DNA from 3 places in the Mesorhizobium sp. P3_A8 genome. Region 1 is predicted to be linked to each of the others. Evidence: predicted binding sites of a transcription regulator. Region 1 holds the regulator's gene; each other region holds the start of a gene.
What was found. The regulator HrcA, encoded in region 1, represses chaperone genes, less so after heat shock. The targets are predictions, from matches to a motif close to GTTAGCACTCNCNNNNNGNGAGTGCTAAC.
Positions count from the first base shown of each region.

Region 1 (10,431 bases):
CCAGGGCCAGCCGTAAAAGGCGCCGTCCCTGACCGAGGTGGCGTATTCGGTGGGCACATTGTCGCCGAGCGCATCGCGCTCGTTGACGACGCACCACAGCGCGCCGGTCGCCGGCTGGACGGTCATGCCCGAACAATTGCGCAGGCCGGTGGCGACGATGCGGCCATTCTTGCCGTCCGGGTCGAAGGCCTGCACGTCGGCGCGGCCTTCTTCGGAGCCCCAGGTGGCGCCCAGCGGCTTCGCCTTGACCCACGCGTCCAGGCCGCCATCCGGCGCCTTGCCCATATCCTCGGCGACGTTCGAACCCGAGCCGACCGACAGATAGAGCGTCTTGCCGTCAGGCGAAAAAACGATGTCGCGCGTCCAGTGATGGTTCGAGGGAATGTTGTCGACGATGGTTTCCGGTTCGCCTGACGCCTTCAGGTCGCCCTTGCGGTAGGCAAAGCGCACGATGCTGTCGCTGTTGGCGACATAGACCCATTGCGGGTCATCGCCTGGCGGATAGAAGGCAATGCCATAGGGCTGGTTGAGATTGCCGGCAAAGATGCCGTCTTCGGCGGGCTTGGCGCTGTCCTTGGCCAGGCGGTAGACGCGGACCTGGTTGGCCTCGCTGTCGGCGACGAACAGGTCGCCATTGGGTGCGACGCGCACGACACGCGGATTGTCGATGCCGGACGCGATCAGCTCGGCCGAGAAACCCGGCGGCAATTGCGGTTTCGCGCCTGCCGGCATGTCGGCAAGGCCGGCGCCGTTCGAGGCGGACTTGGTGACATAGGGCTTGGGCAGGTCTTCCGGCTTGATCAGGCGGCGCACGCCCGGTCTGTCGGCGCGCCAGTCGCCGAAGGCGGCCGCGCCCTTCAGCACCGGATGGTCCACCTGCTGGGCGAATGCCGTGGCTGTGAGAAAGAGGGCGGGAAGCACCAGTCCGGCCAATCGGATCATTTTGTCCTCCATCGGGTCGCGAAGGAAACCAACGGCCGGTTTGTCCCCGGGTTCCGCCTCACACGATGCGCTGGAAGCGAAAGTCCGGTTTCCGGTCTATGTCCCGGCAGCTAAAAAATCGTCGTCGAGGCGTTTTTCCAGCGCGACGAGATCGGCCGGCAGCGGCAGGCCCATGGCGCGCATTTCCTGCAGCTTTTCGCGCAGCTGTTCCTGGATCTCGTGCTGGTCCTCCGGCTGGTTGACCATCTCCTCGAGCAGCAGGCTGATCCGGGCCTTGAATTCTTCGAGCGCCATTCTTTTTCTCCTCGGTTCTCAGCTCAACGGAGCATGCGGGAAATCAGCTGCGCCGTATAATCGACCATCGGTACGATGCGGGCATAGTTGAGCCGGGTCGGGCCGATGACGCCGAGCGCGCCGACGACGCGGGCATCCTTGTCGCGATAGGGCGCGACCACCAGCGACGAACCCGACAGCGAGAACAGCTTGTTTTCCGAGCCGATGAAGATGCGCACGCCCGATCCCTCCTCGGCAAGGTCAAGCAACTGGATCAGCCCGTCCTGCGTCTCCATGTCCTCGAACAGGTGCCGCAGCAGTTCGATATCGGCCTGGGCGGTGACGTTTTCGAGCAGATTGGCGCGGCCGCGCACGATGAGCCGCGCCGGCAGGCCGCTATCGGCGCCTGCCCACACAGCCAGCCCCTTCTCGACAAGGTCCTGCGACAGCGTGTCGAGGGCGGCCCTGGTCTCTTCCTTGATACGGGCGATCTCGACCCGCGCCTCGGCCAGCGTACGGCCGCGAATGTGCGCGTTGAGGAAATTCGAGGCCTCGTGCAGTTGCGAGACGGTGATGCCGGCGGGCAGTTCGACGACGCGGTTTTCGACATCGCCATTCTGCGACACCAGCACGGCAAGCGCCTTGGTCGGCTCCAGCTGGATGAATTCGATATGCTTCAGCGCCACCTCGTTCTTGGCGGCCAGCACCAGGCCGGCGCCGCGCGACATGCCCGACAGCATCTGGCTGGCCTCGGTCAGCATGTGTTCCAGCGTCGCGCCCGAGCCGGAGGCCCGCACCTGCGCCTCAATGGTGCGGCGCTCCTCGTCGGAGAGGTCGCCAAGTTCCATGAAGGCGTCGACGAAGAAACGCAGGCCGGCCTGCGTCGGCAGCCGTCCGGCCGAAATATGCGGCGCGTAGATCAGCCCGAGATGCTCGAGGTCGCTCATCACGTTGCGGATGGTGGCCGGCGACAGCGAGGAGGGCAGGATGCGCGACAGGCTGCGCGAGCCCACGGGTTCGCCATCCCTGAGATAGGAATCGACGATGCGCCGGAAGATGTCGCGCGAGCGCATATCCAGCGATTGCAGAGCGGGCGACAGCAGACTGGGTTCGGCGACTGCTTTGGTCATGTGGCCAAAAACCTCCGGTCTCAAGATATAGACCTACGCCGGGGCCGCGCAACCCGGTGTCTGTGTCAGATCACCCGGTGTCTGTGTCAGATCATCGGGGCGGGGTCGTCAGGCCATTTTCCTTTGCGCCATGCGCCCCATGCGGCTACAAGCCGGCCAAGATTCCAAAAAGTGACAAGAAAGAAGCCTGAATGCGCCCCTCCAAACGCCAATTCGACGAAATGCGCGCCATCTCCTTCGAGCGCGGCGTCTCCAAGCATGCCGAAGGCTCGTGCCTGGTGAAGTTCGGCGATACCCATGTCCTGTGCACCGCCAGCCTCGAGGAAAAGGTCCCGGGCTGGATGCGCAATTCCGGCAAGGGCTGGGTCACCGCCGAATATGGCATGCTGCCGCGCTCTACCGGCGAGCGCATGCGCCGCGAGGCCTCCGCCGGCAAGCAGGGCGGCCGCACGCTGGAAATCCAGCGCCTCATCGGCCGCTCGCTGCGCGCCGTGGTCGATCTGCAGGCGCTGGGCGAACAGCAGATCACCGTCGATTGCGACGTCATCCAGGCCGATGGCGGCACCCGCACCGCCTCGATCACCGGCGGCTGGGTGGCGCTGTATGACTGCCTGCGCTGGATGGAAGCACGCCAGATGGCGAGCGTTGCCAAGGTGCTGAAGGACCACGTCGCGGCGATTTCCTGCGGCATCCATGACGGCCAGCCGGTCATCGACCTCGACTATCTCGAGGATTCCTCGGCCGGCACCGACGCCAATTTCGTCATGACCGGCAAGGGCGGCATCGTCGAGATCCAGGGCACCGCCGAGGGCGAGCCGTTTTCCGAGGATCAGTTCGGGGAATTGATGGGCCTCGCCAAGAAGGGCATTCAACGCCTGGTGAGTTTGCAGCAGATGGCGGTGGCGTAGTTTTCGATGCCGAGCCAAGGCACCCCCCTCTGGCCTGCCGGCCATCTCCCCCGCAAGGGGGGAGATCGGCTGTGGTCGCGGGTTTCGCCAATCACCGACATTGCAAGCCATGAGCCAGCTTTGACGCTGCCAATCTCCCCCCTTGCGGGGGAGATGGCCGGCAGGCCAGAGGGGGGCGCCTCGTGATCCCCTCCGCCATTCTTGAATCCGCTCTCTACGTCACCGATTTGCCAGCCGCTGAAGCCTTCTACACCGACATCCTCGGCCTCCCCCTCCTCGGCAAGGTCGAAGGCCGCCATCTCTTCTTTCGCTGTGGCCCCGGCGTGTTGCTCGTCTTCAACGCCGAGGCGACGAAAGTGCCGCCCGCACCTGATGCCCGGCTACCGGTGCCGCCGCATGGCACGGTCGGCGAAGGTCATCTCTGCTTTGCGGCAACCGCCGACGAAATCGCCGGCTGGAAAGCGCATCTGGCGGCGAAAAGAATCGCCATCGAAAGCGAATTCGGATGGCCGCAAGGCGGCCGTTCGATCTATATACGCGACCCCTCGGGCAATTCGATCGAGTTCGCCGAGCCGAGAATCTGGGGCCTTTGATGCATACTCTTGATGGCAGGAAGATCGTCGTTGCCAGCCACAATGCCGGCAAGCTGCGCGAATTCGCCGATTTGATGGGGCCGTTCGGCTTCGAGGCCAAATCGGCCAAGGACTATGGCCTGCCGGAGCCGGACGAAACCGGCACCACCTTCGAGGAAAACGGCTACATCAAGGCGCTGGCCGCCGCACAGGCGACCGGCCTGCCGGCGCTGTCGGACGATTCCGGCCTTTGCGTCGACGCGCTCGACGGCGCCCCCGGCGTCTACACCGCCAACTGGGCCGAAACCCCGGACGGTTCGCGCGATTTCGCCATGGCCATGCAGCGCACCGAAGTGGCCTTGCAGGAAGTCGGCGCCGCCTCGGCCGAACAGCGCAAGGGCCGCTTTGTCGCCGTCATCTGCCTCGCCTTCCCCGATGGCGAGGCTGAATATTATCGCGGCGAGGCCGAAGGCACGTTGGTCTGGCCGCCGCGTGGCGAGCTCGGCTTCGGCTACGATCCGGTGTTTTTGCCCGATGGTTTCGAAAAAACGTTTGGCGAGATGAGCGCCGAGGAAAAGCACGGCTGGAAACCCGGCCAGGCGACAGCGCTGTCGCACCGCGCCCGCGCCTTCCAGAAATTCGCCAAAGCGAGATTGGGAGAGGCATGAGCATGCTGCTCGACCGGACGCCCGGCTTCGGCGTCTACATCCATTGGCCGTTCTGCGCGGCCAAGTGCCCTTACTGCGACTTCAACAGCCATGTCCGCCACCAGCCGGTCGACCAGGAGCGCTTTGCCGCCGCCTTCGAGGCGGAACTGGCGACGATGCGCCAGCGCACCGGGCCGCGCGACGTGACCAGCATTTTCCTCGGCGGCGGCACGCCGTCGCTGATGAAGCCCGAAACCGTGGCCAGGGTGCTGGACGCCGTGGCGAAGAACTGGACGGTGCCTGACGGTATCGAGGTGACGCTGGAGGCCAACCCGTCCTCGGTCGAGGCCGAACGGTTTCGCGGCTACCGGGCGGCGGGCGTCAATCGCGTCTCGCTCGGCGTGCAGGCGCTGAACGACAAGGATTTGCGCTTCCTCGGCCGGCTGCACAATGTCGACGAAGCGCTGCACGCCATCGGCCTGGCCCGAGAGATCTTTCCGCGCCTGTCCTTCGACCTGATCTATGCCCGCCCCGGCCAGACGCCGGAAGACTGGCAGGCCGAGCTCGAACAGGCGATCAGCCATGCCGCCGACCATCTGTCGCTCTACCAGCTGACCATCGAGGAAGGCACCCCGTTCCACGCGCTGCATGCGGCGAAGAAATTCATCATCCCCGACAACGACCACGCCGCCGACCTCTATGCGCTGACGCAGGAGATCACCACGGCGCATGGCCTGCCGGCCTATGAGATTTCCAACCATGCCAGGCCGGGTGCGGAGAGCCGGCACAATCTGACCTACTGGCGCTATGGCGAATATGTCGGCGTCGGCCCCGGCGCGCATGGCCGCTTCGTCGAGCATGGCCGCCGCACGGTGACGATCGCCGAGCGGATGCCGGAAACCTGGGCCAATCTCGTCGAGGCCAAGGGCCATGGCGTCACCGGTGGTGAAATCCTGACCCGCTCGGAAGAGGCCGACGAATTCCTGCTGATGGGGCTGCGTCTGGCCGAAGGCATCGACCTCTCGCGCTACGAGGCGTTTTCCGGCCGCGGCCTGTCGAGCGCGCGGCTGTCGGTGCTGCAGGGCGAGGGGCTGGTGGCGCCGATCGGCAATGCGCGGCTGCGCGCCACGCCGGCCGGCATGATCGTGCTCGACGCCGTGGTCGCGGACCTGGCGCGCTAGGCCAAAAGGTAGTTTCTGCTCAGGCAAAGACACTGTGGGCTTGGCTGAAAACCATTACGCTGTTTCCGATGTGGGTGCGCCATGAAGTATCTGATCCATGAGACGTTGCGCACGGTGAACACGGATGATGTCTTCGAGTTTGGATTGACCGAAATTTCGAAGCCACAGGCCGACGAGGATTTTTATCAAGCCGATGCAGTAATTATCAAAAATCAGAAAATTATATCGAGACACAAGCCCTCAGGCATGACTGAGTTCGATGTAATTCGGAATTTTCTTGCTTATGTCGGCATAAATCTGAGGGCACTGCCGCGCGAGCACGCGGTGGAGTTTGAACTCTACGGGTTGACGCTTGACCAGTACATACCGCTGACCAAGTCGATACGCGAAATGTTCGATGAGTAGTGCCGAAGCCGCAAGGTCGCTGAACCAGGAAGCCACGAGCTGGTGAAAAACGTCCTCTTCGTCTGCAGTCAGAACCGTTTGCGCAGCCCGACCGCGGAGCAGGTGTTTTCCACGCGCCGGGATATCGAGGTTGCGTCGGCCGGGACAAACCATGATGCCGACACGCCGCTGACGCATGAGTTGGTGGAGTGGGCCGACATCATCTTCGTCATGGAAAAGGCGCACCGCACCAAGCTGCAGAAGAAATTCAAGACGAGCTTGAAAAAGGCCCGCGTCATCTGTCTCGACATACCGGACGATTACGAATTCATGGATTTGGAGCTGATTGAGCTTCTGAAGGCGCGTGTTTCACGGTATCTGGGCTGAACCAGACCTTCGTCATCCTCGGGTCTGCGCCGCGTCGTTTCGCTCAGGATGACGAAACGAGAGCAATCGCGGCGGGCGCTATGGTCAGGCGTCGTGCTTGAAACGGCGCTTGCCGCGATCCTTCTCGGCATGCGCCGTTCCGTTCCGGGCCGGTTTGGCGTCGGCCTTTTCGCGGCGAACGCTGTGCTGGTCGTTCATAGGATGCGGGGGCACGCCGTCTCTGGCGCTCTTTGTTTCAAGACGGGTGATGAATATATCGAAGCGATTGGGCATCGTCCGGTCAGTGCTCCGTCGTGCTGTCGGGTTCGTTGTCGGAAAGCCTGACATTCGTCGGCAAGGCGGTTGTCGCCTGCTTGGTCAGGCTGGTGTCGGTCTTGGCTGGCAGGCGCTTGTCCCTGGCGGCGGCAACGCGCTTGCGGCCGGCATAGTAAGGCTCGAAAGCATCCTGTATCTTAAGGCTGTCCATCCTGTCCTCCCGGGGAATCAGGGGCTAAATCTGCCAATGCCGGTTTCGTTCCCTACTGTGGCAAAGGAATGGCGAGTTCCTTACATCGACGACAGCTTTTGCAAGGCCGCGCCAGCCATGCCAAACAAGATTTGGCAGGCCAAACAAGATTTGGCAGGCCAAACAGGGCTGAACGGAGACTTGATCAGTGACCGATGAGACGAGCAGGCGCAGCTACGTGGTCGGGCAGACCGAAATCCTCGCCCGCCCGCTCGAGCCGGCGCTCTATCTGGTGGCGACCCCGATCGGCAATCTCGCCGACATCACGCTGCGCGCGCTGGAGACGCTGGCCGCCGCCGACATCGTCGCCTGCGAGGACACAAGGGTGTCGCGCGTGCTGCTCGACCGTTACGGCATCCGCCGCCGCACCACGGCCTATCACGAACACAATGCCGGCGAGGCCGGACCGAAGCTGATATCAGCCCTTCAGGCCGGCCAGAGCGTGGCGCTGATTTCCGATGCCGGCACACCGCTGGTGTCCGATCCCGGCTACCGGCTGGTCGGCGAGGCGATTGACCATGGCATTCGCGTCGTCCCGATCCCCGGTCCATCGGCGCCGCTTGCCGCGCTGACGGCATCCGGTCTGCCGTCGGACGCCTTCCTGTTCGCTGGCTTTTTGCCGGTCAAATCAGGCCAGCGGCTGACGCGGCTGGAAGCCCTGAAAGCCGTGCCGGCAACACTGATCTTCTTCGAATCGCCGCGCCGGTTGGCCGAGTCGCTCGGCGCCATGGTCGAAGTCCTCGGCGGTGAGCGGAAGGCCGCAATCGGCCGCGAATTGACCAAGACCTTCGAGGAAATGCGCATCGGCACGCTGCGGGCGCTGGCCGACCATTATGCGGCGGCCGACACGCCGAAAGGCGAGATCGTCGTCTGCGTCGGTCCCGCCGAGGCCAAGCCGGACGAGCCGGCCGATATTGACCGGCTGCTGTTGTCGCTCGCCGCCGAAATGCCGGCCTCCAAGGCGGCGGCGGAAGCCGCCAAGATGACCGGCGGCCAGAAGCAGGCGCTCTACCGGCGGCTGCTGGAGCTCAAGGATGCCTCAGGAGAAGGCGACGGTGGCTGAGCGGCCGAGCGCCAGCCGCCAAAAGGCCTATCGGCGCGGCCATCGCGGCGAATGGCTGGCGGCGGCAGCTTTGATGCTGAAGGGCTACCGCATCCTGGCGCGCCGCCATCGCACCCGCTTCGGCGAGATCGACCTGATCGCTCGGCGCGGCGACTTGGTGCTGTTCGTCGAGGTCAAGGCGCGTCGCACGCTGATGGAGGCGATGGAAGCGATCGGCCACGAAGCGGAGCGCCGCATCGAGGGCGCCGCCGATATCTGGCTGTCGCGCCAGGCGGATTATGGAAAGCTGTCGATGCGCTTCGACATGGTCGCGGTGCTGCCGTGGCGCTGGCCGGTGCATGTCGAGAACGCGTTTTATGGGCGGAATTAGTGGGAGAGCCGTTCCTTGCTCCGCCCGTGGATGACGAAGTCGAGGAGGTCGCGGACCACTCCTCACCTCACCCCCAGATAAACAACGCCACCAGGCCGACAATCCCCACCACCAGCCGCCACCAGCCGAACAGTGAGTAGCCGTTGCGCGAGACGTAGTCGAGCAGGTAGCGGACGACCACCAAGGCCGTGATGAAGGCTGCGACGAAGCCGACGGCGATGATCGGCAGGTCGGCGCTGCTCAGCACGTTGCGGTTCTTGAACAGGTCGAAGGCAAAGGCGCCGACCATGGTCGGGATGGCGAGGAAGAACGAAAATTCCGCCGCCGCCCGCTTGTCGACGCCCAAGAGCAGCGCGCCGACGATGGTCGAACCGGAGCGCGAGGTGCCGGGGATCAGCGACAGGCACTGGAAAAGCCCGATCTGCAGGTAAAGCCGGGTCGGGAAGCGCTCGACGTCGCGGTAGACAGGTTTCAGGTTCATGCGGTCCACCGCCAGCAGGATGACGCCGCCGATGATCAGCATGATGCAGATCAGCCGTGGCGATTCGAACAGCACGGTCTTGATGAAATCATGCGCCAGCGCGCCGATGATCGCCGCCGGCAGGAAGGCAATGAGGATGCCAATGACGAAATGCCGCGTCAGCCGGTCATGCGGCAGATCGAGCAGCATCTGCCACAGGCGGCGGAAATAGACGCTTAGAATCGCCAGGATGGCGCCGAGCTGGATCAGGATCTCGAAGGCCTTGCCGGTCGAATGGAAGCCGAGGAAATGGCCGGCGAGCAGGATATGGCCGGTCGAGGACACCGGAATGAACTCGGTCAGCCCCTCCAGCAGGCCGAGCAGCAGGGCTTCGACGATGGTCTGGCTTTCCATGGCTACCTCGGCTTTGCGCGACGGCTAACAGAACGGTTTGCTTGTCATGGCGTTGAAGTCCCCCTATAGGTCGCAACACCCTGACGGCCCGCTAACCGGGCGGCCAAGACTTACCGGTGCGCCCGGCGATTCGCCAGTGCGCTTTATCATCGCGGAACCATGCTGACGCTTTTCCATCACCCCATGTTCGCCACCTGCCGCTTCGTCCGCCTTGCCTTTGGCGAGTATGGCGAGGAGCTGGCGCTGATCGAGGAAAAGCCGTGGACGCGGCGCAAGGAGTTTTTGGCGCTGAACCCGGCCGGCACGCTGCCGATCCTGCTCGCCGAGGGCGACGTGCCGATCGTCGGCGCAACCGTCATCGCTGAATATCTCGACGAGACGCGCGGCGTCTTGAAGCGCGACAAACGGCTGTTCGCCGAAGACCCGATGCAGCGCGCCGAAATCCGCCGGCTGACCGACTGGTACCTCAACAAGGCCGAGAGCGAGGTCACAAGGCATCTGGTGCGCGAACGCGTGCTGAAGCCGGTCATGCCGGAAACGGCGGGTGGCGGTTCGCCCGATTCGGGCGCCATCCGTGCGGCACGCGCCAATATCCGCCAGCACATGAAATACACCAACTGGCTGGCCGGCACCCGCCATTGGCTGGCCGGCGGCAGGGTCACCTATGCCGACCTGGCGGCCGCCGCGACGCTGTCGGTGCTCGATTATCTCGGCGAGATCGACTGGCGCGAACACCCTGCTGCGCGCGAATGGTACACGCGGGTGAAGTCGCGGCCCTCGTTTAGGCCGCTCTTGACCGACCGCGTGCGCGGCCTGTCGCCGGTGTCGCATTATGCGGACCTCGACTTCTGACGCCGCAAAACTGCGCGCGCTGATCGACGCGGAGGCGCATCGCGCCGGCTTCGATGCCGTTGCCGTCACCTCTCCCGATGCGATCCCACTGGCGCCGGCCCGGCTGGCCGAATTCGTCGCCGACGGTTTTCACGGTTCGATGGACTGGATCGCCGAGACGATCGCGCGCCGCAGTGAACCGACGGCGCTTTGGCCTGAAGTGCGGTCAATCATCGTATTGGCGATGAACTACGGACCGGACCATGATCCGCGTGCGCTGCAAGCCAAGCGCGACCGTGGTGCGATCTCGGTCTATGCGCAGAACCGCGACTACCATGAGGTGATGAAGGGGCGGCTGAAGGAA
Region 1 covers NZ_JBFUGI010000001.1:791,651-802,081, reverse strand. Annotated here, with positions in the region: gene AC1DX4_RS03765 (PQQ-dependent sugar dehydrogenase) at 1-942, opposite strand, end outside; gene AC1DX4_RS03760 (hypothetical protein) at 1,039-1,236, opposite strand; gene hrcA (heat-inducible transcriptional repressor HrcA) at 1,260-2,345, opposite strand; gene rph (ribonuclease PH) at 2,537-3,253, shown strand; gene AC1DX4_RS03745 (VOC family protein) at 3,436-3,846, shown strand; gene rdgB (RdgB/HAM1 family non-canonical purine NTP pyrophosphatase) at 3,846-4,493, shown strand; gene hemW (radical SAM family heme chaperone HemW) at 4,490-5,653, shown strand; gene AC1DX4_RS03730 (hypothetical protein) at 5,735-6,058, shown strand; gene AC1DX4_RS03725 (low molecular weight protein tyrosine phosphatase family protein) at 6,101-6,424, shown strand; gene AC1DX4_RS03720 (hypothetical protein) at 6,509-6,637, opposite strand; gene AC1DX4_RS03715 (hypothetical protein) at 6,705-6,890, opposite strand; gene rsmI (16S rRNA (cytidine(1402)-2'-O)-methyltransferase) at 7,078-7,992, shown strand; gene AC1DX4_RS03705 (YraN family protein) at 7,964-8,362, shown strand; gene AC1DX4_RS03700 (undecaprenyl-diphosphate phosphatase) at 8,430-9,236, opposite strand; gene AC1DX4_RS03695 (glutathione S-transferase family protein) at 9,396-10,088, shown strand; gene queG (tRNA epoxyqueuosine(34) reductase QueG) at 10,069-10,431, shown strand, end outside.

Region 2 (10,431 bases), on a different contig from region 1:
CCGGTGCGCAGCCGACGCAGCGTGAGCAAGGAGCCTTCATCATCCTCGGTCGGGCGCGTGGTGGTCGCCTCGGTGCTGAAGTCGCTGGCGATGAACTGCGCATAGCCCGAGAACGGAATGTAGTAGAATTCGGCCGAGCGGTGCGCGGTCATCATCTTTTCGAAGTCGCGCAGCATGTCGGCGATCGGCAGCACCCATTTGCGGCGGCGCAGCCGGTAGGTCGCGATGTTGTTCAGCGTCACTTCGCTCAAGACGCCGAAGGCACCGAGCGCAACGCCGATGGCGTGTATCGTGTCCTGATCCCCTGCCCTGGTGAATTCGCGGACCTTGCCAAGACCATCGACGATCTGCACCGTCTCCAATTGCGTATGATAGGCGCCGAGCGTCGATCCCGAGCCATGGGTGGCGGTTCCCAGCGCGCCGCCAATCGCCTGCCGGTCGATATCGCCCATATTGGGTAGGCCCTGGCCGATATCCTGCAGGATGTGCATGAGCGAACCGAGCCGCGTCCCTGCCCGCACGCGCGCCTGATGCTTTTCAGCGTCATGCGAGACCAGCCCCTCCAGCTTTTCCAGAGACAGGATCGTGCCCTGCGACTTGACCAGCGGCGTAAAAGAATGACCGGCGCCGACGACGCGTACCGGGCCGGGCGCGGTGCGAATGAGATCGCCGAGTTCGCCGGCATCGACGGGACTGGCGATCAGCCGAGGTTCGGCAGTGACAAAGCCCGACCAGTTGCTCCAGATGTTCGACATGGCGCTCACGCAACAACCCGGCGACGCCGCGCCACGAAGACAAATACGACGAGGAGCGCCACGCTGGCCAGGGCACTGGCAGCGGCGAATTCCGGAACCGGGCGAAAATCCTTGCCGTCGATGAGCAGGGACGCTGCGACAGGCCCCATCGCCAGACCAAAGAGTTGCGCGGCCGGCACCAGCAGCACGGCCGTACGTGTCTCGTCGGCGGTGATCGCCAGCCTGATCTGGTAGGGCACGATGAACAGGAGGATAAAACCCATGACCAGGGCAGCGACCCAGAATGTGGTGAGGCCAGGTCCGCTGGCGAGAACCAGCGAACACAAAAGCGCCACCACACCGATCACCACAATGGCAATGCGATAATCGATACGCGCCTCGAACACGGTCGCCGTCATCGCGCCCAGGACCTGCACTGCGAGGCTGGCCGAAACGATCAGGCCGACGGTGCGGCCATCGATGCCGAACTGAGCGCCAAGCGGCTCCAGAAATGCCCAGACCGAGCCGAAGAACATGAAGTAGCAGAAGACGCACAGCAGCGCGGTGATCGACGGAACCGTCAGCACATTGGCCAAATTCTCGTCCTTCGGCAGATCGGCGTAATCAGCGGGGACAATGAAGGCGACCACGAGCGACAGGACGCAGACGACCGCGAGAACGAGGAAGCCGCCAGCCGATCCGGCGGCCGGGATGACATAGAGCGCCAGCAGCAGCGCCAGAGCGCATTGCGCCAGCGTCTGCATAGTGACGAAAAAGCCGCCGATGCGTTCGGCCCGCCGCGAACGGGCAATCAGTTCCGTGGCGACCGCGACAAGGCCGCCTTCGGCAAGGCCGGCCAGCGCGCGCGCCGCCATCAGCGTATTGGCGCCGGCGGCATAGGCCGTGCAGACATTCGCGAGCGCCAGCAGGAGCAGGAGGACCGCACTTTTCCAGCGCATGTTGTGGGCCGACAGCAGCATCGCAACGATCGCCGAGCCAATCGCAATGGCGATCATCTCGGCGGTGGCGACCAGCGCCAGCTCATCGCCGCTGACATGACCTTCGGTGTAGAGGGCGCCGAGCAGCACGGGCTGCAGGCCGAGAATGAGCAGGCCGACCGAGCCGATCCACAAGGCGGAGGCAAGCTGCCCACTGGTCGGATTGCCGACCAGCCAGTCGCCATCGCCCGCATGGCCGGTACTTGTCGAAGTCAAAGGCGCCTCCCAACGTCCTTGCCGCACGGCAAAAAAGCTGACAATCTGTCAGCATTTCAGAAACTGATACTTGATCATTTTTTTTGTCAACCAGAATTTGGCAATTCGTGCGAAAGACCGGTGCATGACGCAAGCAACGCGAACAGCGACCGAACCGAGGCGCAAGCCCAAGCAGGAGCGCAGCCGTGAGCGTATCGACGCCATCCTGTCGACGACCATGCGGCTGATCGGCGAAAAGGGCATCGATGCCGTCACCATGAAGGAGGTCGGCATGCTGGCGGGCGGCCCGATCGCCACCGTCTATCATTACTTCCCCAACAAGTCGGCGATCCTGGCGATGCTCTATGAGCGGTTCTCGGAGGTCAGCCGCGCGCGATTGACAGCGATCATTGCCGATGTCCGCGAAGCCAAGGACGTCATCGCCGCCGCCGACCGATTGCTTGACGACTATCACAGCCGCGTGGCCGGCGATCCCGCCATCCAGGACCTGCAGAACGCCATCCAGGCCGACAAGGCGCTCAAGAATCTCGACATCGCCGAAACTCGATATCAGGCCAGGATGTTCTGCGACCATGTCATCGCTTTGCTTGAGCCGCAGAAGCACGAGCAGTTCGAACGCATCGTGTTGCTGATCTTCCAGCTCGCCGGTGGCGTGGTGCGTCTGGCGCTTGCGGAGGGCGGAGCGGAAAGCTGCCGGACCATTGAGGATTACCGGTCGATCATCCACACCCAATTGCGGCTGTTTCTCTAGACCGGCGCCATGACGATCAGCCCGTCGTGGCCTATCTCGCCTGGCGGATGAGGCCTTCGAAGCCGTCAGCCAGATCGGCAGCGCCAGCCGCGAACATTTTCACGAGGTTCTGGGGACGGCCGGGAGTGTTGTTGGCATCGAGGAGGATGGCCCTGCCCTCATGCATGACGAAATCGAATTTCCCGTAGTCGAAGCCGAGTTCGCGCCGCCGCTCGCGCATTTCGTCGGGAACCGGGACGGGCTCACGCCGAATCGTTTCCGATGCCTTGACCAGTCTGTTCGGCGAGACGTAGCGGGTGCAGCGCTCGCGCTCGCCGCAAAACACCCAGAAACGCGCCGCAAAGCCGTCGGGTTCTCGTTCCGGAATGAATTTTTCCACCACCAGGTCATCGTTCTCGAAGACGCTGTCTGGAACCTCGCCGAGAGATCCATAGACCTCATAGCGCTGCAGGGTTGGCAGATGCGGAAAAGGCGGCGGCTTGCCCGCGCGTTTCGATCGCCGGTTGAGGAGTGTCTCCGGAATACCCTGATTGTTGAGGTTGCTCTTGACGATGACCGGGCCATGCCAGCTGTCGTCTTCTGATATCAGAGCCCCGCTGATCCGCCTTTTGGAGATATCGGACGCACCGACATTGAGGCAGAACGGAAACCGCTTGGCATAGGCGACATGATCCGCCGGTGTCAGCGTCGCATCGACATGCAGAACCGCGATATCGGCGTCTTGTGTCTTTGACGGGCCCTGCTGAATCCGGACCGAATGGCCACGCCTTTTCAGGTGCTCCAGAACATCGAAAAGCAGATAGGGGCTGCCCCTGCGCAACAGGAGGTTGCGCTTACCCAGAAACCGGTCGTGCTCATGCGTTATGACGACTATGCGCGACACGGCTTTCCCCTTGGCTTCAATGCCCGCTTCTATTAAGCGGCTCTAATCGATCGATGCCAGACTTTCCTGGCTCCAACGGGTTTGAATGACAAATCATTGGGATAACTATCATCGGCACTGGAAGCTGCTGGACGCTCCGCTGCGGCCAACCGCGGAAACCGTCGGCATATTCGATCGCGAACTTGATCTCGGAAATGCCGATGTCCTTCTGCTCGGCGTGACCCCCGAACTGGCAGTCCTGGGCAGGTCGATGTTGGCGATCGATCAATCGGCAACCATGATTTCCGGGGTTTGGGCCGGCGACAACGCCTCGCGAAGGGCGATGGCGGGAAATTGGCTCAGCCTCCCCGTGGAGCGGGCAAGCTTCGACGCCGTCATCGGCGACGGCTGCCTGTCGGCGGTCGATTCCAGAGCCGCCCGCCATGCGCTGTTTGCCGAAATCGCAAGGGTGCTGAAGCCCGGCAGGCGTGCGGCGATCCGCGTTTTTGCACAGCCGGAAGCGGCGGAGGACCTGCGCGGCATCGAGGCGCTGGTCTTGGCCGGCGGGGTCGAGAATTTCCACGCGCTCAAATGGCGCATCGCGATGGCGTGCACGAGCGACGACTGCGATTTCGCAATCAAGGTGCGAACGATCCGCGACACGTTCGACATCCTGTTCCCCGACCGGGAAATTCTTGCCACACGGACGGGATGGAGCATGACGTCGATCAACACGGTCGATGTTTATGCCGGCTCAGACATAAGCTACAGCTTCGCGACGCTGGCCATGCTGATCGACGAGGCGAACAGCTGGTTCGGCGACGTACGCATCGTGCCGAGCGGCTCCTATCCGCTGGCCGAACGGTGCCCGCTTCTGGTTCTTGGATCGCCTGCTCCTCGACTTTGAAACTCGGGAGATCGGGCAGCGTTCGGGCGGCAAGCCTTATTTTGCGCAATCGCGCGGCTGCACGAGAAAAATTTCCCGCCATTGCGCCTCCCCGCGCGCCTTGACTCTGCGAGGTCGGCGGCCTATTTCAGCGCCACGTTAGCACTCGCCCTTGGTGAGTGCTAACCACATGTCCGGCTTCGCCGGATAGAGGAACTGTTTCTCACCGTTCTCATCGAGGAAGAAAAAATGGCAAAGTCGAAGTTCCGCCCGCTTCATGACCGCGTGGTCGTTCGCCGGGTCGAATCCGAATCCAAGACCGCCGGCGGGATCATCATCCCGGATACGGCAAAGGAAAAGCCGCAGGAAGGCGAGATCATCGCTGTCGGCTCCGGCGCTCGTGACGAAGCTGGCAAGCTGGTCCCGCTGGACGTCAAGGCTGGCGACCGCATCCTGTTCGGCAAGTGGTCGGGCACCGAAGTCAAGCTCAATGGCGAAGACCTTCTGATCATGAAGGAATCCGACATCATGGGCATCATCGGCTGATTATCGGCCTCACCGTCAACTGAATTCGGGCTTACCCCAAGCCCCTGCCAGGAGCTAAAAAATGGCTGCTAAAGACGTAAAATTCTCCCGTGATGCCCGCGAGCGCATGCTGCGCGGCGTCAACATCCTCGCCGACGCGGTGAAGGTCACGCTCGGCCCCAAGGGCCGCAACGTCGTCATCGACAAGTCGTTCGGCGCCCCGCGCATCACCAAGGACGGCGTCACCGTCGCCAAGGAAATCGAACTTGAAGACAAGTTCGAGAACATGGGCGCGCAGATGGTCCGCGAAGTTGCTTCGAAGACCAACGACATCGCCGGCGACGGCACCACGACCGCGACCGTTCTGGCGCAGTCGATCGTCCAGGAAGGCCACAAGGCCGTTGCCGCCGGCATGAACCCGATGGACCTGAAGCGCGGCATCGATCTGGCCGTCACCGAAGTCGTCGCGGCTCTCGGCAAGGCTGCCAAGAAGATCAAGACCTCCGAGGAAGTTGCCCAGGTCGGCACGATCTCGGCCAATGGCGACGAGTCGGTCGGCAAGATGATCGCGGAAGCGATGCAGAAGGTCGGCAACGAAGGCGTCATCACCGTTGAGGAAGCCAAGACCGCCGAGACCGAACTCGAAGTCGTCGAAGGCATGCAGTTCGACCGCGGTTACCTCTCGCCCTACTTCGTCACCAACGCCGACAAGATGGTTGCCGAGCTCGAGGACGTCTACATCCTGCTGCACGAGAAGAAGCTCTCCAACCTCCAGGCCATGCTGCCGGTTCTTGAAGCCGTCGTGCAGACCTCGAAGCCGCTGCTCATCATCTCGGAAGACGTCGAGGGCGAGGCTCTGGCCACGCTGGTCGTCAACAAGCTGCGTGGCGGCCTGAAGATCGCCGCCGTCAAGGCTCCGGGCTTCGGTGATCGCCGCAAGGCCATGCTGGAAGACATCGCCATCCTGACCGGTGGCCAGGTCATCTCGGAAGACCTCGGCATCAAGCTCGAAAACGTCGGCCTCAACATGCTCGGCCGCGCCAAGAAGGTGTCGATCTCCAAGGAGAACACCACCATCGTCGACGGCGCCGGCAAGAAGGCCGAGATCCAGGGCCGCGTTGCCCAGATCAAGCAGCAGATCGAAGAGACCACTTCGGACTACGACAAGGAGAAGCTGCAGGAACGTCTCGCCAAGCTGGCGGGCGGCGTTGCGGTGATCCGCGTCGGCGGTGCGACGGAAGTCGAAGTCAAGGAAAAGAAGGACCGCGTCGATGACGCCCTCAACGCGACCCGCGCGGCCGTGGAAGAAGGCATCGTTGCAGGCGGCGGCGTCGCTCTCCTGCGCGCTTCGGCCAACATCAAGGCCACCGGCGCCAATGCCGACCAGGCTGCTGGCATCAACATCGTTCGTCGTGCGCTGCAGGCTCCGGCCCGCCAGATCGCGGCCAACGCCGGTGCGGAAGCATCGATCGTTGCCGGCAAGATCCTTGAGAACAAGGGCGCGACCTTCGGCTACAACGCCCAGACCGGCGAATATGGCGACATGATCGCCATGGGTATCGTCGATCCGGTCAAGGTTGTCCGTACGGCTCTCCAGGACGCGGCTTCGGTCGCCGGCCTGCTCGTCACCACCGAAGCCATGATCGCGGAGGCTCCGAAGAAGGAGTCGGCTGGCGGCGGCATGCCTGGCGGCATGGGCGGCGGCGGCATGGGCGGCATGGGCGGCATGGATTTCTAACCCACGCTTCCATCAGCCTCAGATACGGAAAGGGCGGCAGCGATGCCGCCCTTTTTCGTTTCTAATGGGCATGTCGCCATCAGACGACCTCGGCAAGTTCGATCAGATTGCCGAATGGGTCGGCGAAGAAGGCCAGCTTGCGGCTGATGTCGTCGAGCTTGAAGGGCTCGGTGACGATGGTGACGCCGCGCTTGCGCAGTTCGGCAACCGTTGCGTCGATGTCGGCCACGTTGATGCAGAAATGGTGATAGCCGGAATAGCGCAAGCTATCGGCGAGATCCTTGTATGCCGGCGCATCGATCGGCAGCGGATCACCGCCTCCCAGCAATTCGATCATGAAATGATCGTCATTGGCCGGCGCCAGATAGGCGAGCTGCTCGTCGGCAAATGGCCATTCGTGAACGACGCGAAAGTCGAGCTTGTCGACATACCAGCTCTTGGCGATCTCGTAGTTGGGGACGCGCAGCGCCACGTGATGACCGCGCATGTTGGCAAAAACCGAAGAGGTGTTTTTGGCGGGGATCGGGAAATCAGTCATCTCAGTCTCTCCTTTTGATCGCGAGCCGCGGAGCGATTGCCTGCGGCGACGAGGAGAGGATGGCGCAATTCAATTGCACCGATTAGAGTGATAATTCTATCGATACTCCTGAGTAAAAATCATCAATGCGAACGACCGACCTCTCTGAACTTGCCGCCTTCGATGCGGTGGCCCGCCACCGCAGTTTTCGCCGGGCGGGGGAGGAGCGCGGCGTCACCGCTTCGGCGATCAGCCATTCAGTCAGTAATCTCGAGGAACGCGTCGGCATTCGACTGCTCAATCGCACGACGCGCAGCGTGTCTCTGACCGATGCGGGGGCGATGCTGCAAGCGCGGCTGGCACCGGCCTTCGGCGATATTGGCGCGGCACTCGATGCCCTCAACCAGTTCCGCGACACGCCGTTCGGCAAAGTGCGCATCAACGTGCCGAACTCGATTGCACCTTTCGTCCTCGGTGGAATCATTGGACCGCTCATCACAAACAATCCCAATCTCGAGATCGAGATCGCGGCGACCGACAGGCTGGTCGACATTGTCGAAGAGGGCTTCGACGCGGGCATCAGGCTGGGCGAGAGTCTTCGGGAAGGGATGATCGCCGTGAAGGTCAAGCCGCGACTGCGCTTCGCGGTGGTTGGCTCGCCGAACTATTTCCGCAATCGCAACCTGCCCCAGACGCCGCGCGATCTCGGCGATCATGTCTGCGTTCAGAACATGTACCCAAACGGCACGCACTACCCCTGGGAATTCGAGTTGAAGAGCGAGGCCATCGCCTTTCATCCGAATGGCCCGATCGCACTCGACGACCATGAGCTGATGGTACAAGCCGCGCTATCTGGTGTAGCGCTGGCCTATGTCTGGGAGAACCGAGCCGAGCGCGACATTCTCGACGGCAAGCTGATCCGTTGCCTGGACGAATGGTGTCCTCCTGAAGATTGGCTCTACCTCTATTATCCGAGCCGGCAGAACATGTCGGCCGGGCTGCGCGCTGTTATCGATGCGATGAAGGCGTGAAACAGAGAACGATGGTGGCCATTGGGCTCCATGCCGCCCGATTCCGCAGATGCCTCTTTCCTGTGCAGTTTCTCAGCAAAATCAGCGGCTTCGACCACGCCTTGGCGGCGGCGCGCAATTTGTCGGACAATATTTTTTAACATATTTGCGATTACTAAAGGGCGAGAGCACTGAGGGGTTGCTCCAGCGTTTAGCGTGTCGGGTACCCATCGATGCAGTTTTTCTGGCGATTTTTGCGGAACCGCGACGGCAACGTGCTGATCATCTCGGCACTGGTGATGCCGGTCCTGATCGGCATGGCCGCTTTGGTGACCGAATATGGCGCCGCTCTGGTCGAGCGGGCCGACAATCAGCGCGTGGCCGACCTGTCGGCCTATGCAGGCGCCCTCGCCTACAATGTGAACAAGTCCACGGACCAGATGACTGCGACCGCCGTCAGCGTCGCGGTGCTCAACGGCGTCCCTGCCGCCAATGTACAGGTCAGCCTGGTTGCCTCCCCGAAAACGACCAGCGTCAACGCCGTTTCGGTGTCGATCAACACCTACAGGACCCTGTTCCTGGCACGCGTCCTCAACGATCGCCAGCAACTGCAGATCTACGCCAATTCGGTGGCCGAGGTTGGCGCGCAGCCGCAGACGCCCGGATGCATGCTTGCGCTCGACGGCACGCAGACCGGCGTGACGCTGAGCGGTGGCACTTCGATCTCGGCGCCGAAATGCACCGTCTCTTCCAACAATACGGTGACCGTCCCTTGCGGCACCAGCATTTCGGCGATCGGCGTCAACTACAATTCCGCCGCGGCCCCGAGCCAGCCGTGCAACGGCATCACCGGCCCAAGCGGGGCGACCGCGGTGATCACCAAGAAATCGACCCCCGATCCACTGGCCGGCAATGCCGCGGTCACCGCCGCCGTGGCCCGCATCGCCACCGTGGCCGCGCTTTCGACGACGACCGCGCCAACGGCGCCGACCACCCCCAACGGCAACAGCATCGACTTCGGCTGGACTCAGGGCTCCACCCAAGGCCAAGCCACCGCGCTCGGCTGCACCGCCAGTTGGACATCGGCATCATCGACCTGGACGCTGAACTGCGGCAGCAAAACCACAGTCAATCTGGGCACCATCACCATCGGTGGTGGTATCAATCTCAACTTCGCCACGAGCGGCGCGGCAACCACGGTTTACAATATTGCCGGTGACCTGACGACGAGCGCTACGACCAACTTCGGCCCAGGCACCTACAATTTCGCCAAGACCCTGACCACCGCGGGAACCACCACTTTTGGTGCCGGCACCTACAATTTCGGCAAGCAGGTGACCACCGCCGGAACCACCACCTTCGGGGCCGGCAATTTCAACTTCACCAAGGGCCTGACAACCGGCGGCGGCGCCACCACGACATTCGGAGCGGGAACCTTCAAGATCGGAATGAGCGACACCGCCTGCAGCGGCTCGGGACAGGTCAGCCTCTGCAACACCTCCACCTTGACCTTTGGCGGACCGAGCACTTTCGAACTCCCGGGCGGCTACACCAACACCAGCGGTTCGCTCACCTTCGGCTCGGGCACGACCAATTCCTACAAGATCGGTCCCGGCAGCAATGGCGATGCCATCACACTTGGCGGCGGTTCCACGACAATCATGGCCGACGCGACCGGCGCCAGCAGCTTTTTCCAGGTCGTCGGCAATGTGAATGGCGGCGGCGGCGGCAGCTGCTTTGTGGTGCCGGCCGCGGCCCAGCACGACATCTCCGGCAACTTTATCGGCTCTGGCGCCATCCTGCTCGGCGCCGGCGTCTACACCGTGGACGGCTATTTCGCGCTTGGCGGCAATGGCGGCGGCAGCGCCAATTGCAACGGCAGCACGATCAGCGTCAGCGGCGCCAATGTGACGCTTGTCTTGTCAGGCAAGGCCAAGTCCAGTTCGGGAAGCTGCAACGGCTATGTCTTCTGCGTCGCCGCCGGCTACAGCAACATCGTGCTCACCGCACCACAGTCGGGAGCAACGGCGAAGCTGGCGGTGATTGGCCCCACCGGCAGTTCCAACACCGGCGGCGCGACCTTCGCCGAAGGCGGCTCCAACGCCCAGATATCAGGCGCATTCTACTTTCCCTACGGCCCGATCGTCATGAATGGCGGCTCGAGCGTGCTGGGATCGAAGACCGACACGACCAA
Region 2 covers NZ_JBFUGI010000002.1:136,317-146,747, forward strand. Annotated here, with positions in the region: gene AC1DX4_RS04710 (D-arabinono-1,4-lactone oxidase) at 1-755, opposite strand, end outside; gene AC1DX4_RS04715 (MFS transporter) at 761-1,948, opposite strand; gene AC1DX4_RS04720 (TetR/AcrR family transcriptional regulator) at 2,073-2,699, shown strand; gene AC1DX4_RS04725 (hypothetical protein) at 2,731-3,582, opposite strand; gene AC1DX4_RS04730 (class I SAM-dependent methyltransferase) at 3,668-4,468, shown strand; gene groES (co-chaperone GroES) at 4,697-4,993, shown strand; gene groL (chaperonin GroEL) at 5,055-6,710, shown strand; gene AC1DX4_RS04745 (VOC family protein) at 6,790-7,248, opposite strand; gene AC1DX4_RS04750 (LysR family transcriptional regulator) at 7,374-8,258, shown strand; gene AC1DX4_RS04755 (pilus assembly protein TadG-related protein) at 8,471-10,431, shown strand, end outside.
Region 2: groES (co-chaperone GroES) is a predicted target of HrcA. The motif match lies at 4,606-4,634, and genes of this name have one in related genera.

Region 3 (10,431 bases), on a different contig from region 1:
GGGCACGACAGCGCCGACGAGCGCCGTCGCGATGCCGCCGCCGTCGCCCAACTCAAGCAGCAAGTCGTAGCACAGGCCGCACTGATCGCCAGGCAAGAGGTTTCGCTGGCGCACAGCCGCAAGATCTTCGACCGTGCTTCGGTCGCCGCGCGTATCGGCGTGTGGGAATGCAGCCTGCCCGGCGAACAATTGCACTGGACCGATGTGGTCTATGATTTGTTCGATCTGCCGCGCGGCGCCCTGCTCGATCGCAGTGAGATCGTCAAGTGCTATCCGGCGGAGTCGCGCAAGGCGCTGGACAGTTTGCGCAGCCGCGCGATCGCCGAGCGCAGCGGCTTCAGCCTCGACGCCGAGATCACCACCTTCGCCGGACACAGCCGCTGGATCCGCATCACCGCGACCGTCGAGTGCGAGGAGGGTGTGCCGGTGCGCATCTTCGGCATGAAACAGGACATCACCGAGGAAAAGATCCTGTCGGACCGGATGCGCTATCTCGCCGAATTCGATGCCATGACCGGGCTTGCCAACCGCGCCCGCTTCCAGGCGCGGCTGGCGCAGGTGGATGAAAGCCGCCCACTCGGCGCGCTGCTGTTGATCGACCTTGACGGCTTCAAGGCGGTCAACGACACGTTCGGCCATGTCGTCGGCGACGAATGCCTGAAGGCGGCGGCCGAGCGCCTTGCCGGCGGCTGCGGTGAGGCGGAGCTGGTGGCGCGCGTCGGCGGCGACGAGTTCGCGGTGCTGCTCGGGTCGCATCTCGACCGGGGTGCTGTCTCCGGCGTGGCGCGCGACATCATCGAGAGCATGGGCAAGCCGGTCGCGATCCGCGGCCAGTCGCTGAGGCTCGGCGCCTCGGTCGGTATCGCGTTTGCCGGGGCAGGCTCGCCTTGCGACCTGTTCGCGCAGGCCGACACCGCGCTCTATGCCGCCAAGGCGGCAGGGCGCAACACGTTCCGCATCTTCAAGGCGGAAGCCGGTGCGAAAGGCAGGAGTGCCGCGGCGTGAGTGCCTGAGCTCTTTAGGAAAAGCCCAGACGGCTTCCCGGGAAAAGCACATAAAGCTTTCCCTTGGGGTTTTTTTAAAACAAAGAGTTAGGGCTGTGAGTTGGAGTTCTGATTCACCCGCTGGAGCGCTGCTTGCCGGTCACGCATTGCCCGCACAGATCGACGTCTCGCCTCCCAAAGGCACCGCTCGTCCCTTCGGAGTTTGGCAGCATGGAGCCTGGCGGAAAGCGATGGAACGACACCGCCAAGCGGCATTTCGCAAAGTGTTGACAGAACCGCCTTCGGGCTTAACTTTTCCGCAAGCATTTCCCCGTTAGGTCAACGGCAATGGCCTCGTGGCGGAGCGGCTACGCTGGAGACGGCAAATCTCTGAAGCCTCGGTTCGATCCCGAGGCGAGGCCTCCACACAATCATATAGTCGAGAACCTTCGCTGGACCGCTTGTCGCAGCGGATTTGTGCGGTTCCGGCCATGAAGCAGCAGGGCCGACGTTAATACCGCCTATCTGCATTTGGCATGCAGGGCGCTCGCGAAAAGAGTGCTATGGAAGGGCGCGAGCATGCTCGCTCCGACTTTCCCCGACATTCGAGGTCATTTTCGTGCGTGAACCGTCACTGCTGCCGGTCTTTGGGAAACTGGGCGCCAAGGCATCCGTCGCCATTGTGCCGGCACCGGTCGCTTCGGCAGGCATCGTGCCGCGCTTGCGGCAAGTTCTGACCGCGCATGGCGGCATGGTGCTGAAATTGTCGGTGATCGCCTGGACGGTGCTGGTCCTGGGAGCGGTGTTTTTCATGATGCAGGGCTGAGGTAAGCCAGCATGGCCAATCGCTACACACTGCGCATGGAGCTTCCCCAGAGTTGGACCATAGTCGACGTCTTCACCGGCCAGCCAGCCGTGGTCAGGCAAAAAGTGATGGTCGGGATGGGCCCGCGCGAGGCCGAGGACATGGTCGTGCAGATGAATGTGCGCGACGTCAGGCGCCGGGAGAGGGCGGAGCGCAAGGATTGAACGTTCCGGCTGCCGGCTCAAAGGCTGGGCCAAGACCCCGCCGAACCAAAACCAGAGGATTCCCGTGAGAGCGAGCCTGAGGCAAAAGATACTGGAGGTCTGCGACCGCAAGATCTCCGAGAAAGGGCCTGCCGTCGGCGTGTCGTTCTACGCGTTTTTTGCCAACAGGAATGACGACCCCGAGCTGCTGATGGAAGCAGCGGAATGGTGGATCAGAACCCACCGCCTCGATCATTTCGAAAAGGCCGCGAAGATACGCACGATGATCGAGGGCATGGAGCTCGGCTAATCAGCCGAAGTCGGCGGCCGTCAGCACATACATGCTCTTGCGGGTGCGGTCGTAAGCCTTCGACGCCACGTCGCGGATGGCGCCGCTCTGCGTGTCGAATGTGGCGAGGTAGCCTGCCTCGTTGGCTGCGGTTGCCGGCTGCATCCTGGTCATCGCGTCGGCAGCGACCGAGAAGGAAATCTGGAACATGCCGTCATGGCCGACGAAACGGATGCGCTTGCCGGCTTCGTCATAGCTGCGGCTGCGGTTGGGGAAGGTGAGGCTCATGTCTTGACCTCCGTTGTGGCGGCCTTCTTGGTCGCGCGCTTCTTCTTCGGCGTCGGGTTCAGGGCTTCGGCGACCCGGTCGGCCTCTTCCTTGGCCAGCCGCAAAATCCTGAGCTTCGCCGTCTTGATCTCCCTGGCCTTTGCCTCCGACATGTACTCGGCGGTTGCCTTGTTGCGCTCGGCCGTCTTCTTCTGCTTGTCGACAAAGCGGGCTTCAGCTTTTTCCATGATCGTCTGATTGCCATCGGCCATCGAACAAATCTCCCTTGCGTTTGAAATCGTGAAAGTGAACTTGTCCGATAAATAGGCACTCGACCGGCAAAATTCAATTTTTTGAATTATTTATGCCATTCGCGATATCACGGAATCGCCGGCCGAAATAATACTTTTCAATATTTCATCGAGCCCGCGAATAATTTTTGGCACTCCTATCTATCGAGTGCCAAAGCGCCTATATGGGGGAAGCGGCCGCCTATGCTGGCCCCAGAAAGAAGTTTTCATGAAATTTCGGCCACTCCACGACCGCGTCGTCATCCGGCGCGCCGAAGGCGATATCAAATCCAAGGGCGGCATCATCATTCCCGACAATGCCAAGGAAAAGCCGCAGCAAGGCGAAGTCATCGCCGTTGGCCCTGGCGCACGCGACGAAAATGGCGCGCTTGTGCCGCTCGACGTCAAGGCCGGCGACCTGATCCTGTTCGGCAAATGGTCGGGCACCGAGGTCAAGATCGACGGCGAGGACCTTCTGATCATGAAGGAAGCCGACATCATGGGTGTCATCGACAACAGCGAGGCAGCCACCGAGAAGACTGTGGCCGCCAAGACCGTCGCAGCCAAGACCGTGGCCGCCAAGAAGGCTGCCTGATCAGAGCGCCCGCGTGTCCTTCGGGACGCGCAAGGAGGCTCAGAGATTGATCATGGAGGCTCTGCCTTCATCAACCGAACTGGATAAAAATCATGTCTGCCAAGGAAATCAAATTCGCCACCGACGCGCGTGACCGCATGCTGCGCGGCGTCGAGATCCTCACCAATGCGGTGAAGGTCACGCTCGGCCCCAAGGGCCGCAACGTCATCATAGATAAGGCCTATGGCGCGCCGCGCATCACCAAGGACGGCGTCACCGTCGCCAAGGAGATCGAGCTTGCCGACAAGTTCGAGAACATGGGCGCGCAGATGGTGCGCGAAGTGGCCTCGAAGACCAACGACCTCGCCGGTGACGGCACCACGACAGCCACGGTGCTGGCCGCCTCGATCCTGCGCGAAGGCGCCAAGCTGGTCGCCGCCGGCATGAACCCGATGGACTTGAAGCGCGGCATCGACCAGGCGGTTGCCGCCGTCGTCACGGAAATCAAGGCGAAGGCCAAGAAGGTCAAGTCGTCGGCCGAGATCGCCCAGGTAGGCACCATTGCCGCCAATGGCGACGCAACCGTCGGCGAGATGATCGCCAAGGCGATGGACAAGGTCGGCAATGACGGCGTCATCACCGTCGAGGAAGCCAAGACTGCCGAAACCGAGCTCGATGTCGTCGAAGGCATGCAGTTCGACCGCGGCTATCTCAGCCCGTATTTCGTCACCAATGCCGACAAGATGCGCGTTGAGCTGGAAGAGCCCTACGTGCTCATCCACGAGAAGAAGCTCGGCAATCTGCAGGCGATGCTGCCGATCCTCGAAGCCGTGGTGCAGAGCGGCCGGCCGCTGCTGATCATTTCGGAAGACGTCGAAGGCGAGGCGCTTGCCACGCTGGTCGTCAACAAGCTGCGCGGCGGCCTCAAGGTCGCGGCCGTCAAGGCGCCGGGCTTCGGCGATCGCCGCAAGGCGATGCTGGAAGACATCGCGGTGCTGACTGCAGGCCAGATGATTTCCGAGGACCTCGGCATCAAGCTCGAAAACGTCACCATCGAGATGCTCGGCCGCGCCAAGCGCGTGCTGATCGAGAAGGACACCACCACGATCATCGACGGCGCCGGCACCAAGGCGACGATCCAGGCGCGTGTCGCCCAGATCAAGGGCCAGATCGAGGAAACCACCTCCGACTACGACAAGGAAAAGCTGCAGGAGCGGCTGGCCAAGCTGTCGGGCGGCGTTGCCGTCATCCGCGTCGGCGGCGTCACCGAGTCGGAAGTGAAGGAGAAGAAGGACCGCATCGACGACGCGCTGAATGCAACGCGCGCGGCGGTTGAAGAAGGCATCGTGCCCGGCGGCGGCGTGGCTTTGCTGCGTGCCAGGTCGGCGCTTGCCGGCCTGACCGGCGTCAATGACGATGTGACGGCAGGCATTTCGATCGTGCTGCGCGCGCTCGAAGCGCCGATCCGCCAGATCGCCGAGAATTCCGGCGTCGAAGGCTCGATCGTCGTCGGCAAGCTCACCGACAGCAAGGATCACAATCAGGGTTTTGACGCCCAGAATGAGACCTATGTCGACATGATCAAGGCGGGTATCGTCGATCCGGCAAAGGTCGTGCGCACCGCACTGCAGGACGCCGGCTCGATCGCAGCACTTCTGATCACCGCCGAAGCGATGATCACCGACATCCCGGCTAAGGATGCGGCACCGGCGGGCGGTGGCGGCGGCATGGGCGGCTACTAAAATTCAACTGGTCCGCGAAGGTGGCTTCTCAGGAGCCACCTTTCGGATCTGACCTGAATCCGACCAAGCCAGCTCTTCACAGGAGTTGAAATGACTACCGCCGGGGGATTTCTCCCGGCGCATAGGCCTCTAGCCCAGGAGACGGATCCATGATCACGTTCGTGCGGAAGCCAGAGACGGTCGTCACGACCGAAAAAACCGAGGAAAGCCGCTTCGACCGCATCCGCAGGATTGCCGCCGACAAGCACAAGAAATCCGATTCCGACACGGCAACGCCACCAAAGAGCGAGCCCAAACGCCCGATGTAAGGCACCGACACCGGATCAAAGCTGGACTTGCGATCGCCTGAAACAACCGGTGGCGTGGTCGTTGACGATGCCGACGGCCTGCATCCAGGCGTAGACGATGGTCGGGCCGACGAATTTGAAGCCGCGCCGTTTCATCTCCTTGGAAATCCGTTCGGAGAGTGGCGATGAGGCGATGAAGCCGTGGCCGTCGTTTTCCACCACCTTGCCATCGGTGAAGGACCAGCAGAAGTCGGCGAAACTCTCGCCGCGCTCCGCCATCTCGCAGAAGATCTGCGCGCCGCGGATCGTCGCTTCGATCTTGGCGCGGGCGCGCACGATGCCGGGATCGGCCATCAGCCGCTCGATATCGGCCGGGCCGAAGCGCGCGACTTTCTTTGGATCGAAACCGGCGAAGCCGGCGCGAAAGGCGTCGCGCTTCCTGAGCACGATGATCCAGGCGAGGCCGGCCTGAAACCCTTCCAGCATCAGCATTTCCCACAGCATGCGGGCGTCATGCTGCGGAACGCCCCATTCCTCGTCGTGATAGGCGCGCATCAGCGGGTCGCCTTCGGCCCAACCGCAGCGATGATGTGCGTGAATGTCCATCTCGATCCTCCGTCAGGCGATAGTGTGGCGAACCGGCGCCACGGTCCAGTCCACGGTTCGCTGGTCGATCATGGCGTGCACCGGCGAGTGGCCCATCTCGGTCATAACGCCGCCTGCCGCCTTGCGGCCCGCCTCGGCTGACCCCCAGATCAGCACGTCGACAATGGTGCCGTCGTCGCGCTCGGCGATGCGGCGCGACAGGAAACCCGGCTGACGTTTCAGCCAGGCGTCGATATCGGCGTTGGCGGCAATGAACTCGGCGCAGATCTGGCCGTTCAGCCGGAAGGTCGTCACTTCGATCGCTTCGGTCATGTCATCTCTCCGTTGGTGCTCAGCCTTGCGCCGTCGGGCGCACGACCAGTTCGTTGACGTCGACGCCATCAGGCTGGCCGATGGCAAAGCCGATCGCTTCGGCAATCGCACCGGGCGGGATGGAGGCATCATCCAGCATGGCACGGGCGCCGGCCTCGACCTGCGGGTTGGCGATGCCGTCGAACAGCTCGGTGCGGGTGAGGCCAGGGCTGACCACCGTTACCCGCAGGTCCCGGCTTTCCTGGCGCAGCCCTTCCGACAGCGCCCTGACGGCGAATTTGGTGGCGCTGTAGACGGCGGCGGTGGGGTCGACCCGGTGGCCCGAGACCGAGGCGACGTTGACGATGTGGCCGGATTTCTGTTCAGTCATGACCGGCAGCACGGCGGCGATGCCGTTGAGCACGCCACGCAGATTGACATCGATCATGCGGTTCCAGTCATCGACGCGGAGTTCCGCCATGAACGACAGCGGCATCACGCCGGCATTGTTGACCAGGACGTCGACCCGGCCATGGCGCTCATGAGCGGCGGCGACGAAGGCCTTGACGCTGTCGAGGTCGGTGACATCGAGTTCTCGGGAAAATGCCTGGCCGCCGGCCAATTCGATGTCTTGCGCTATCGCCGTGATGCGGTCGGTGCGCCGGGCGCCGAGCACGATGCTGTGGCCGCTTGCCGCGAGGTGGCGGGCCGTGGCTGCGCCGATGCCGCTCGAGGCGCCGGTGATCAGCACGACCTTGCCGGGTGAACTTGTCATGAGAGGCTCCGCCTGTTGGTTGGGAGGCAAGCTCCCGATGGTGGCGTTATGCGACGGGCGGTCGCCGGGCGTTATCGCGATCCTGCAAGATTCATGCATGATCCTGCAAAGATCCGCTGTCGCCGCTGGCCGGGATTGCAGGATCGGATATGATCGACGTCATGATGATTTCGAAGACTTCAGGTGCCATTTGACGACTGCACACGGCCCTTATGGCGAGATGGCGTCGATCATCGCCCGCTTCACGGGTGAGGACGAAGAGTGCGCGACGGCGATCGACACCTTGTTCTTCAGCCGGCGTTCCTCGGCCGACAAAAGCGTCTACACCGCGCAATGGCCGTGCTTCGCGCTGGTCGTGCAGGGTGCCAAAAGCCTGGCACTCGGGTCGGAACTCCATACCTATGGCGTTGGCGATTATCTGGTCGTGTCGCTCGACCTGCCGGTCGTGTCGCGGGTGACGGAGGCGAGCCCGCAGGTGCCGAACCTTGGGCTTGGTCTCAGGATCGAGCCGGAGCGGCTGAAGGACCTGTTCGGCCGCATCGGCATGGCGCCGGCCGCCCCGCACGACATGCGCGCGGTGGCGGTCAACAAGGCGCCGCCTGACTTGCTCGATGCTGTCGTGCGGCTGCTGCGCCTGCTGGACCGGCCACGGGATATTCCCGCCATGGCACCATTGATCGAGCAGGAAATCCTTTATCGCGTGGCGACCGGTCCGTTCGGTCCCGCACTGCTGCAGATCGCCATGCTGGAAACACCGACCAACCGGGTCGCCCAGGCGATCGCATGGCTGCGGCTGAATTTCACGCGGCCATTGCGTATCGAGGAACTGGCACAGCATGTCGGCATGAGCGCGTCCTCGCTGCATCATCACTTCAAGGCGGTGACGGCAATGACGCCGATGCAGTACCAGAAGCAACTGCGCCTCTACGAAGCGCGGCGGTTGATGTTGACCGAGCGCCTGGATGTCGGCTCGGCCGGCTACAGCGTCGGCTATCAGAGCCCGTCGCAGTTCAGCCGCGAATACAGCCGGCTCTACGGCCGCCCGCCGCTGCGCGATGTGGTGGGAAGCCGGTAGGATCACGGACATCCGGCACCTGCAAGAGGCCGCTGGCGAGCACCGGTTGATCCCACGTCAAACCGCAAGATCGGTCGAGCGTGTCATGTCTGGCAGCGCCTAACTGGGTCGCCACGGAGGACGGGACGTTGAAGGCGGCACTTGAAAACTACCATGCCCGGATGCGGCGGGTGCTGGACCACATAGACCAGCATCTGGATGACGATCTGGATCTGGAAGCGTTGAGCGGCGTCGCGGCGTTCTCGAAATACCATTTCCACCGGCAGTTCACGTCAACCTTCGGGGTGTCCGTGCACCGCTACGTCCAGCTTGCCCGCTTGAAGCGCGCTTCGTACAGGCTTGCCGGAAGCGACGCCGAAAGCGTCACCGATATTGCGATGGATGCCGGTTACGACGCCCCGGATGCCTTCGCCCGCGCCTTCCGGCAACGGTTCGGACAATCGCCTTCGTCGTTCCGGAAATCTCCCGACTGGGGAGCGTGGCTCATGGCCTTCGGGCCTTTCGACAAAGCAAGGAACACGCTCATGCAGATAATCTTCGAACCCGACGACGTGATGATCCGCGATGTGCCGCCCACACCGGTGGCTGTTATGGAGCATCGCGGCGATCGGGCGACGCTCCAGGACACCATCCAGCGGTTCATCGTCTGGCGCAAAGCCCACGGTCTGTCGCCCGAGACAAGCCCGACCTTCAACATCTTCCGTTCTGAGCGGGAGCCTGCGATCGCGGCCGACTACAGCATGGACATTTGCGTCGGCACCGATCAGCCGATAGATTCGAATGACGGGCAGATGAAGGCTGGCGTCATTCCCGGCGGACGCTGCGCGGTGCTGCGCTACCCCGGCAACACCAACAATCTCGAGCCGGCAGCACTTTACCTCTATCGTGAATGGCTTCCGGCCAGCGGCGAGGAAGTGCGCGACTTTCCGGTCTATTGCCAACGACACCTGTCCCTCGTCGCGGAAGGGCCGCTGCACGAAGTGGTCGTTGAACTCTTTCTGCCTCTCAAATAGCAATAGCGAGCTGTCCCTTCCGATCGCGAGAAGCGGACGGTGTGTCCGGTATTGTCATTATATTAGCTTCAGCGCATATTTAGCCCGCAGCGCGCCCTTGGTCGCCAACGCGTCCCAGGGCGCCTGCAATTGTTCCGAAAAATAAATCACTCCGTGCCGCTCGAATTATGGAGCAGCACGAGACAATGACATTTGGAGGAAATACCCATGAAAGTGACTATCTTGGCAAACTATGCGCCTCATGCAGCCAAAGGATTGATGCAAGGCTCGGACAGGCAGGCTGCGGTCAAGGCGCTTTTTGAAAGCGTTGGCGGCAAGATGACCAGCGTGATGTTCACGCGCGGCATCTATGACGTCGTTGTCAATGGCGAGGTGCCGGACCAGTCAGCGGGGATTGGCATGTCCCTTGCGGTGCGAGCGAGCGGCTCGCTGACCGAGATGGTTGTACTGGAAGAACTCGACATGAAGGCAGTGCTCGCGGCCGCCAACAAGGCTGCCGGCGCGTACAAAGCCGCCGGCTGATGGCCTTCCTTTCTTGATCAAGGCAGCACGGTTCGATGCCGTGCTGCCGAGTGTCGGACAGGGCATCTTCTTCCGACTTTCGCGGCGACTGGCATTCAAGCTAGTATCGTGCGGTGGTCGTTTGGTGCAGAGAGCTTGCTGAAACGCAACCGCGATTCTGAACACGGAGACAAGCCATGTTTGCGGCCAAGGCCATCGACACGTCAGACAAGGCCGCGTTCTACCGCGACCTCGCCACTCAATTGAAGGCGCTGCTCGAAGGCGAGGGCGACTCGATCGCCAACGCCGCCAACACCGCGGCGCTGATCTTCCAGATGGTGCCCGACCTCAACTGGGCCGGCTTCTATTTCCTGGCCTCGGACGAGGAACTGGTGCTGGGACCCTTCCAGGGCAAGCCGGCCTGCGTGCGCATCGCGGTCGGCAAGGGCGTCTGCGGGACGGCGGTCGAGCTCGGCACTTCGATGCTGATCAAGGACGTGCACGATTTCCCCGGCCACATCGCCTGCGATGCCGATTCGCGCTCGGAACTGGTCGTGCTTCTGGAAGACGATGAAGGTGTCTTCGGTGTGCTCGATCTCGACAGCCCGCTGCCCGGCCGTTTCGACAAGGCCGACCAGGCCGGCATCGAGACGCTGGCGGCGATCTATGCCGCCTCGAGTTCGTTCGAGGATTGAGCGGTCGCCGTTGAGATAACGCCTCGGTGTCGAGT
Region 3 covers NZ_JBFUGI010000011.1:125,029-135,459, reverse strand. Annotated here, with positions in the region: gene AC1DX4_RS24795 (diguanylate cyclase domain-containing protein) at 1-1,005, shown strand, start outside; gene AC1DX4_RS24790 (hypothetical protein) at 1,603-1,809, shown strand; gene AC1DX4_RS24785 (hypothetical protein) at 1,821-2,012, shown strand; gene AC1DX4_RS24780 (DUF6500 family protein) at 2,077-2,301, shown strand; gene AC1DX4_RS24775 (DUF1488 family protein) at 2,302-2,568, opposite strand; gene AC1DX4_RS24770 (hypothetical protein) at 2,565-2,819, opposite strand; gene AC1DX4_RS24765 (co-chaperone GroES) at 3,067-3,432, shown strand; gene groL (chaperonin GroEL) at 3,525-5,153, shown strand; gene AC1DX4_RS24755 (hypothetical protein) at 5,303-5,461, shown strand; gene AC1DX4_RS24750 (DNA-3-methyladenine glycosylase I) at 5,477-6,046, opposite strand; gene AC1DX4_RS24745 (hypothetical protein) at 6,059-6,358, opposite strand; gene AC1DX4_RS24740 (SDR family oxidoreductase) at 6,378-7,112, opposite strand; gene AC1DX4_RS24735 (AraC family transcriptional regulator) at 7,303-8,187, shown strand; gene AC1DX4_RS24730 (AraC family transcriptional regulator) at 8,316-9,200, shown strand; gene AC1DX4_RS24725 (GYD domain-containing protein) at 9,414-9,722, shown strand; gene AC1DX4_RS24720 (GAF domain-containing protein) at 9,899-10,396, shown strand.
Region 3: AC1DX4_RS24765 (co-chaperone GroES) is a predicted target of HrcA. The motif match lies at 2,986-3,014, and genes of this name have one in related genera.